2 linked regions of the Massilia litorea genome follow. The protein of the gene in region 1 interacts with the protein of each later gene in a pairwise test. Links are inferred from orthologs where the notes say so. Each region holds a gene or a part of one and is shown on either strand. Other genes may lie near its edges. The genes, in order: acpP and ybgC.

Evidence for each region.
Region 2: the proteins of acpP (region 1) and ybgC interact in binary tests that used the Escherichia coli proteins (3 or more experiments, as listed by UniProt). The link is inferred for Massilia litorea from one-to-one orthologs.

What each region holds. Positions count from the first base shown.
Region 1 is NZ_CP062941.1:3,138,640-3,141,769, reverse strand. What follows is about bases 269-3,076. They hold acpP (acyl carrier protein), read right to left. Parts: upstream 1,889-3,076; coding sequence 1,649-1,888; downstream 269-1,648. Other genes in these bases: fabD (ACP S-malonyltransferase), read right to left, coding at 2,839-3,076; fabG (3-oxoacyl-ACP reductase FabG), read right to left, coding at 2,070-2,807; fabF (beta-ketoacyl-ACP synthase II), read right to left, coding at 365-1,612. Outside these bases: LPB04_RS14065 (protein YgfX), read right to left, coding at 1-186; more of fabD, read right to left, coding at 3,077-3,130. UniProt on the Escherichia coli protein: Carrier of the growing fatty acid chain in fatty acid biosynthesis.
Region 2 is NZ_CP062941.1:4,819,156-4,822,247, forward strand. The notes cover bases 167-2,936. They hold ybgC (tol-pal system-associated acyl-CoA thioesterase), read left to right. Parts: upstream 167-1,234; coding sequence 1,235-1,639; downstream 1,640-2,936. Other genes in these bases: LPB04_RS21665 (hypothetical protein), read right to left, coding at 167-819; tolQ (protein TolQ), read left to right, coding at 1,665-2,348; LPB04_RS21680 (biopolymer transporter ExbD), read left to right, coding at 2,364-2,795; tolA (cell envelope integrity protein TolA), read left to right, coding at 2,821-2,936. Outside these bases: more of LPB04_RS21665, read right to left, coding at 1-166; more of tolA, read left to right, coding at 2,937-3,092.

The sequences.
Region 1 (3,130 bases):
TGTCGTGCTCGCCCATCGGTGCAGCAAACTGAGCGCTGCAAGCAGGAAAAAAGCGACGCAAAAAGGGGCGCCGGCTAAGCGGCCCGGCAACACCATGCCGACGAGAGTGGCGGCGCATAGCTGCGCCAGCGCGAACAGCAGGAGGCCTGCGCGCAAACGGCGTGACGGCGCAACACGTGCGGACACGGCAAGGGACACGATATGAAGGGAAAGTGAAACGGAACGCCTGCCGCGCGCGGGGTGCGGCAGGGTCAGGCGTCCAATACCTTAGACAGGACCGGGCGCAGCAGGTTCAGACATAAGCTGCAAAAAAACAAATCGACACCACTCGGGTGTCGATCTGTCTTGTTCACATGCTCGAACTTCAGACCTTGGCGAAGACGAGGGTACCGTTGGTACCGCCGAAGCCGAACGAGTTCTTCACGGCATAGTCGATCTGCATGTCGCGGGCGGTGTTCGCCACGAAGTCGAGATCGCAGGCCGGATCCTGGTTGAACAGGTTGATCGTCGGCGGCGAGACCTGGTTGTGGATCGCCAGCACCGTGAACACCGACTCGAGGCCGCCAGCGCCGCCCAGCAGGTGGCCGGTCATCGACTTGGTCGAGTTGACCACCAGCTTGTGGGCATGGTCGCCGAAGGTACGCTTGATCCCCTGCACTTCAGCCAGGTCGCCCAGCGGCGTCGAGGTGCCATGCGCATTGACGTAGTGCACCTGGTCGGCATTGATGCCGGCATTGGCCATGGCGGAGACCATGCACCGGCTTGCGCCGCTGCCGTCTTCCATCGGCGCCGTGATGTGGTGGGCGTCCGCGCTCATGCCAAAGCCCAGCAGCTCGGCGTAGATCTTCGCGCCGCGTGCCTTCGCATGTTCGTACTCTTCCAGCACCATGACACCGGCGCCCTCGCCCAGCACGAAGCCGTCGCGGTCGCGGTCCCAGGGACGCGAAGCGGTGGCCGGATCCTCGTTGCGCGAGGACAGCGCGCGTGCCGAGGCGAAACCGCCCAGGCCCAGCGGCGAGATGGTCGACTCGGCACCGCCGGCGATCATCACGTCGGCGTCGCCGTATTCGATCAGGCGGCCGGCCGCGCCGATGCAATGCAGGCCGGTGGTGCAGGCCGTGACGATGGCCAGGTTCGGACCGCGCAACCCGAATTTGATCGAGAGGTCGCCCGAGATCATGTTGATGATCGAAGCAGGCACGAAGAACGGCGAAATGCGGCGCGGGCCGCGCTTGTCGTATTCGTCCTTCTGCTCTTCGATGCGCGGCAAGCCGCCGATGCCCGAACCGACGATCACGCCGATACGGTCTGCATTCTCTTCGGTGACTTCAATCCCGGAATCCTGCAGCGCCTCGATACCCGCTGCCATGCCGAAATGGATAAACGTATCCATGTTGCGGGCTTCCTTGGCGGGGATGACATCCTCGATATTGAAGCCTTTGACTTCGCCGGCAAAGCGGGTCGAAAACGGCGTTGCATCGAACCTGGTGATGTTGGCAATGCCCGACTTGCCAGCCAGCGCTGCGCTCCACGCATCGGCAATGTTATTGCCGATAGGTGAAACGCAGCCCAGGCCGGTAATGACAACGCGGCGGTTGCGTGAACGGCTCAAGCGATTCTCCCGAAAACTAAAACAGCTTAGGCCCGCTTAGGCCTTAACGTGCGCGGTCGCGTAGTCGATCGCCTGCTTGACGGTGGTGATTTTCTCAGCCTGCTCGTCAGGGATTTCCATTTCGAACTCGTCTTCCAGGGCCATCACCAGCTCAACGGTGTCCAGGGAATCGGCGCCGAGATCGTCAACGAACGAGGACTCGATTTTGATGTCGGCTTCTGCAACACCCAGTTGCTCAGCGACGATTTTTTTAACGCGTTGTTCGATATCCGACATGTTATGGCTCCATTAGGTATGTGTTGCGGAAAGTGCGCGCATTTTATCAGGTTTGCGCGCTGAAAAACTATTTTCGGCGTCTGACGCTAATTCAGCCGAAACTCCTGCTAAAAGATGAGATTCTGCCGTGATGTAAATGGGGCGAAATTCAATCGTACGCCCCGTGCCGGCAGACTTTCAGTCAATTCATGTACATGCCGCCATTCACGTGCAGCGTGGTACCGGTGACATAAGCCGCGGTCGGACCGGCCAGGAAAGCCACCGCATGGGCGATGTCTTCCGGCTGGCCGAGACGGCCCAGCGGGATTTGCGTGAGCAGCGCTTCGTGCTGGCCTTCGCCCAGACCCTTGGTCATGTCGGTATCGATGAAGCCCGGCGCGACGCAATTGACGGTGATGTTGCGGCTGCCGATTTCGCGTGCCAGTGCGCGCGTCATGCCGGCCACGCCGGCCTTGGCGGCGGCGTAGTTCATCTGGCCCGGGTTGCCGGACGAACCGACGACCGAGGTGATGTTGATGATGCGGCCTTGCTTGGCCTTCATCATGCCGCGCAGCACGGCGCGCGAGAGGCGGCCGACGGCGGTGAGGTTGGTCGCGATGACGCTGTCCCATTCCTCGTCCTTCATGCGCATGGCCAGGTTGTCCTGGGTAATGCCGGCATTGTTGACGAGGATGGACAGGCTGCCGAAGCCCTTCTGCACCTCGTCGATGACGGCGGTGCAGCGCGCTGCGTCGGTGACGTCGAGCACGAGACCCTTGCCTCCGAACTCGGCCAGGTATTCGGTGATGGCCGCCGCGCCGGATTCGCTGGTAGCGGTGCCGACGACTTTTGCGCCTTGACGGGCCAGTTCGAGAGCGATGGCTTTGCCGATGCCGCGCGAGGCACCGGTGACGAGAGCGACTTGGTTCTCCAGATTCATTCTGTTCCTTTACTTGAAACGATGTTGACGCTCAGGCGCCCTTGACGGCTGCCAGCACGCGCTCGAGCGCGGCCTGGTCCGTCAGGGCTTCGCCGACGAGCACCGGATCGATGCGTTTCGCCATGCCGATCAGGGTCTTGCTCGGGGCGCATTCGATGACTTGCGTGACTCCCTCGGCCGCCATTTTCTCCATGGTCTCGACCCAGCGCACCGGGCCGGCTGCCTGGCGCACCAGGGCATCCTTGATCGCCTCCGGGTCTTTCAGGATAGCCACGTCGACGTTGTTGATCAAATCGATACGCGGCGCATTGAAACTCAGTTTT
Region 2 (3,092 bases), 1.7 Mb from region 1 along the record:
CGCGGTTGAAGGCGCCCGGGTGTGCACGGGTTCCGGACGCGCGCCGCCTGCCGGGTTGACGGATGGCAGCGCTCTCTGGTCTTTCCCGGCAATTGCCTCGGCGTTTTTCAGTGCGTTCGTCTTCTCCAGCAAAACAGCCTCGGCATTGCGTTTGTTTTCGCGAAGTCCGGCAAGCGCCTTGCTCGAGGCCAGGACCTGCGGGTCTCCGTCCGCTCCGGCTCCGGCCGCGGTGCGCAGGCGCGCCAGGGCGGCCTCGGCGTCGGTCACCTGTTTTCCGATTCCGTCCACTTCCCGCGCCGCCTCCTCCTTTTCTCTCGCAGCAAGAGCGACTGTCCCTCTGGCCGCTGGACTCTCGTTCCAACGGGTTGAGGCCGCAACCGTCGTGCGCGCCGTGTCGGACGAGAGGGAACGCGGAATGCCGAAAATGAAGCCCAGGAAGGCGCCGACGGCGCAACAGGCAAAGGCCCACAGCAATCCGGCCCAGCGCGCCGCGTTCCTGGTTTTTCCCTCTGTAACAAGCCGTGCACGGACCGATTCGGCCTGCGCCGCCATTGCCTTCGGATCCGGCACCCTTCCCGCAGTGCCGGCCGTTCCGCCGGCCGGCGTTGCCGCCGGGGCCGGCTTTGATTCCGCCGCGGACTTCGTCGCGGGCGCCGCCACACCTGGGCCCGCCGGCGTCCCGGCAACGGTGGCCGGCACGACGACTTCGATCGAGAAAACGAGGAACAGGCCTCCGAGGAACAGGGCGCCGAGCATGGCAACCATGACATACCAGACACTTTCGTCCACACTGCCCGGCAGCATTTGTCGAACTTTCATGGTGCCTCCGCCAGTCGAGACTACCTGTACATAGTGGCGCTGCGCGCGGCCCGACGTCAATTCCGGACGCCACCGCCATCGTCGTTCTCAGGCAGAGCGCGAATGAACTCGCGAGAGTGTCGCCTTATGCAAACACTGTTTTGCCGATCAATTTCCCGCGGTTAGGTGCTGCGCCGCCGCCCTGCGCCAGTGCAGCCCCACCCACACACCCTTATCCGCATGTGCGCTCCGGATACGATAATTGTGAGAAAGTGTTACAGTTATTGTCCTGACAGCGTTGTCTCTCGTCTACTACGCCGCGCTCCACGGATTTCCGATCGAACACACCGCCGCGCTGTCCCCGGCGGTGTGTCTGCTAGCGCACATTTGTGGCGATAGCGTAAAATGTTTCTTTTTATCACTTATGGCAGAGAAGATGCCGGCGCTTTTCACCTGGACGGTACGGGTTTATTACGAAGATACGGACGCGGGCGGTATCGTGTTCTACGCGAATTACCTGAAATTTTTCGAACGTGCGCGCACCGAATGGCTGCGCGCCGCCGGCGTCGACCAGCAAGCCCTCATCGAGCGTGACGGCGTCGGCTTCGTCGTCAAGCATGCCAGCATCGATTACCACGCGCCTGCCCGCCTCGACGACGAATTGACCCTGACGCTCACCATTGAAAAGCTCGGCCGCGCCTCGGTCCAGTTCGTCCAGCAGGCCTGGAAAGGCGACTCCTTGCTGGTCGAAGCGCAGGTCAAGGTCGGCTGCGTCGACCTCGCCACCGTACGGCCGCGCTCGCTACCTGGCGACGTGGCTGATAAAATGCGTGCCGCTTGACCCATTCAACAATATTGCATATCAGATGACACCAACCCACGACCTTTCCTTCCTTGCCCTCATCAGCAATGCGCACGCGATCGTGCAGCTCATCATGCTGCTCCTGCTGGTGCTGTCCGTGGTCAGCTGGTCGTACATCTTCCGCAAACTGTTTGCCATCCGCGCCGCCCGCCGCCAGACCGAGCAGTTCGAGCGCAGCTTCTGGGCCGGCGGCAACCTGCATACCCTGCACCAGTCCGCTTCCGCACAACGCGACCAGAGCGGCCCGCTGGCCCGCATCTTCGAAGCCGGCATGGGCGAATTCATCAAGGGCAAACAAGCCTCGCGCGACGCCCTCGACATGGGCGCCGTGCTCGACGGCTCGCGCCGCGCCATGCGCGCCGCCTTCCAGCGTGAACTCGACGGTCTCGACCTGCACCTGAACTTCCTGGCCTCGGTCGGTTCCGTGTCCCCGTACATCGGCCTGCTCGGCACCGTGTGGGGCATCATGAATGCCTTCCGCGGCCTGGCCAGCGTCCAGCAGGCGACGCTCGCCGTGGTCGCGCCCGGCATCGCCGAGGCGCTGATCGCCACCGCAATCGGCCTGTTCGCCGCGATCCCGGCCGTCGTCGCCTACAACCGCTTCACGCACGACATCGACCGCCTCGCGACCCGCTTCGAGAGCTTCGTCGAGGAATTCTCGAACATCCTGCAGCGCCAGTCGCGCTGATCCGGGGAGTCGACCATGGCCTTTTCCAGCAGCATGCGCGGCGGACGCCGCAGCAAACTGAAATCCGAAATCAACGTCGTGCCGTATATCGACGTGATGCTGGTGCTGCTCATCATCTTCATGGCGGTGCCGGCCAACCAGACCCCGAACGTGGTCAACCTGCCGAACGCCGAGAAATCGGCGCTGCCGCCGGACACCTATATCCACATCACGGTGAAACCCGACGCCACGCTGTCGATCGGCGTCAGCGGCAAGGAAACGGTCGCCGCCGAATCGCTGCCGGACCGCGCCGCCCTCGTCGCCCGCCTGCGCGAACTGCACGAGAGCAATCCGGATTACCCAGTGATGATTTCCGGCGACCGCGACAGCAAATACGCCGACGTGATCGAACTGATTTCGGAATCGAAGAAGCTCGGGATTAACCGCGTCGGTCTCGCAACGAAGTAGGTAATAAAAACAAGCAATGTCTGCAATGAAGCCAGCCACCCACGGCAGTCCGTACACGGTACCGCCAGAACCGAACCGCGTGCCAGCCATCGTGCTGGCGGTGGCGGCGCACGCCCTGCTGCTGGCCTTCCTGTGGATCGGCATCAGCTGGCAGAACACCGAACCGCCCGCGGTCGAGGCCGAGGTCTGGGACATGAAGGTGCAGTCGGCCGCCGCGCCCGCATTGCCGCCTCCGCCGCCACCGGAAGCCGTCGAACCCGAGCCGCAGCCCGAGCCGGCGCCCGTCACCCCTCCTCC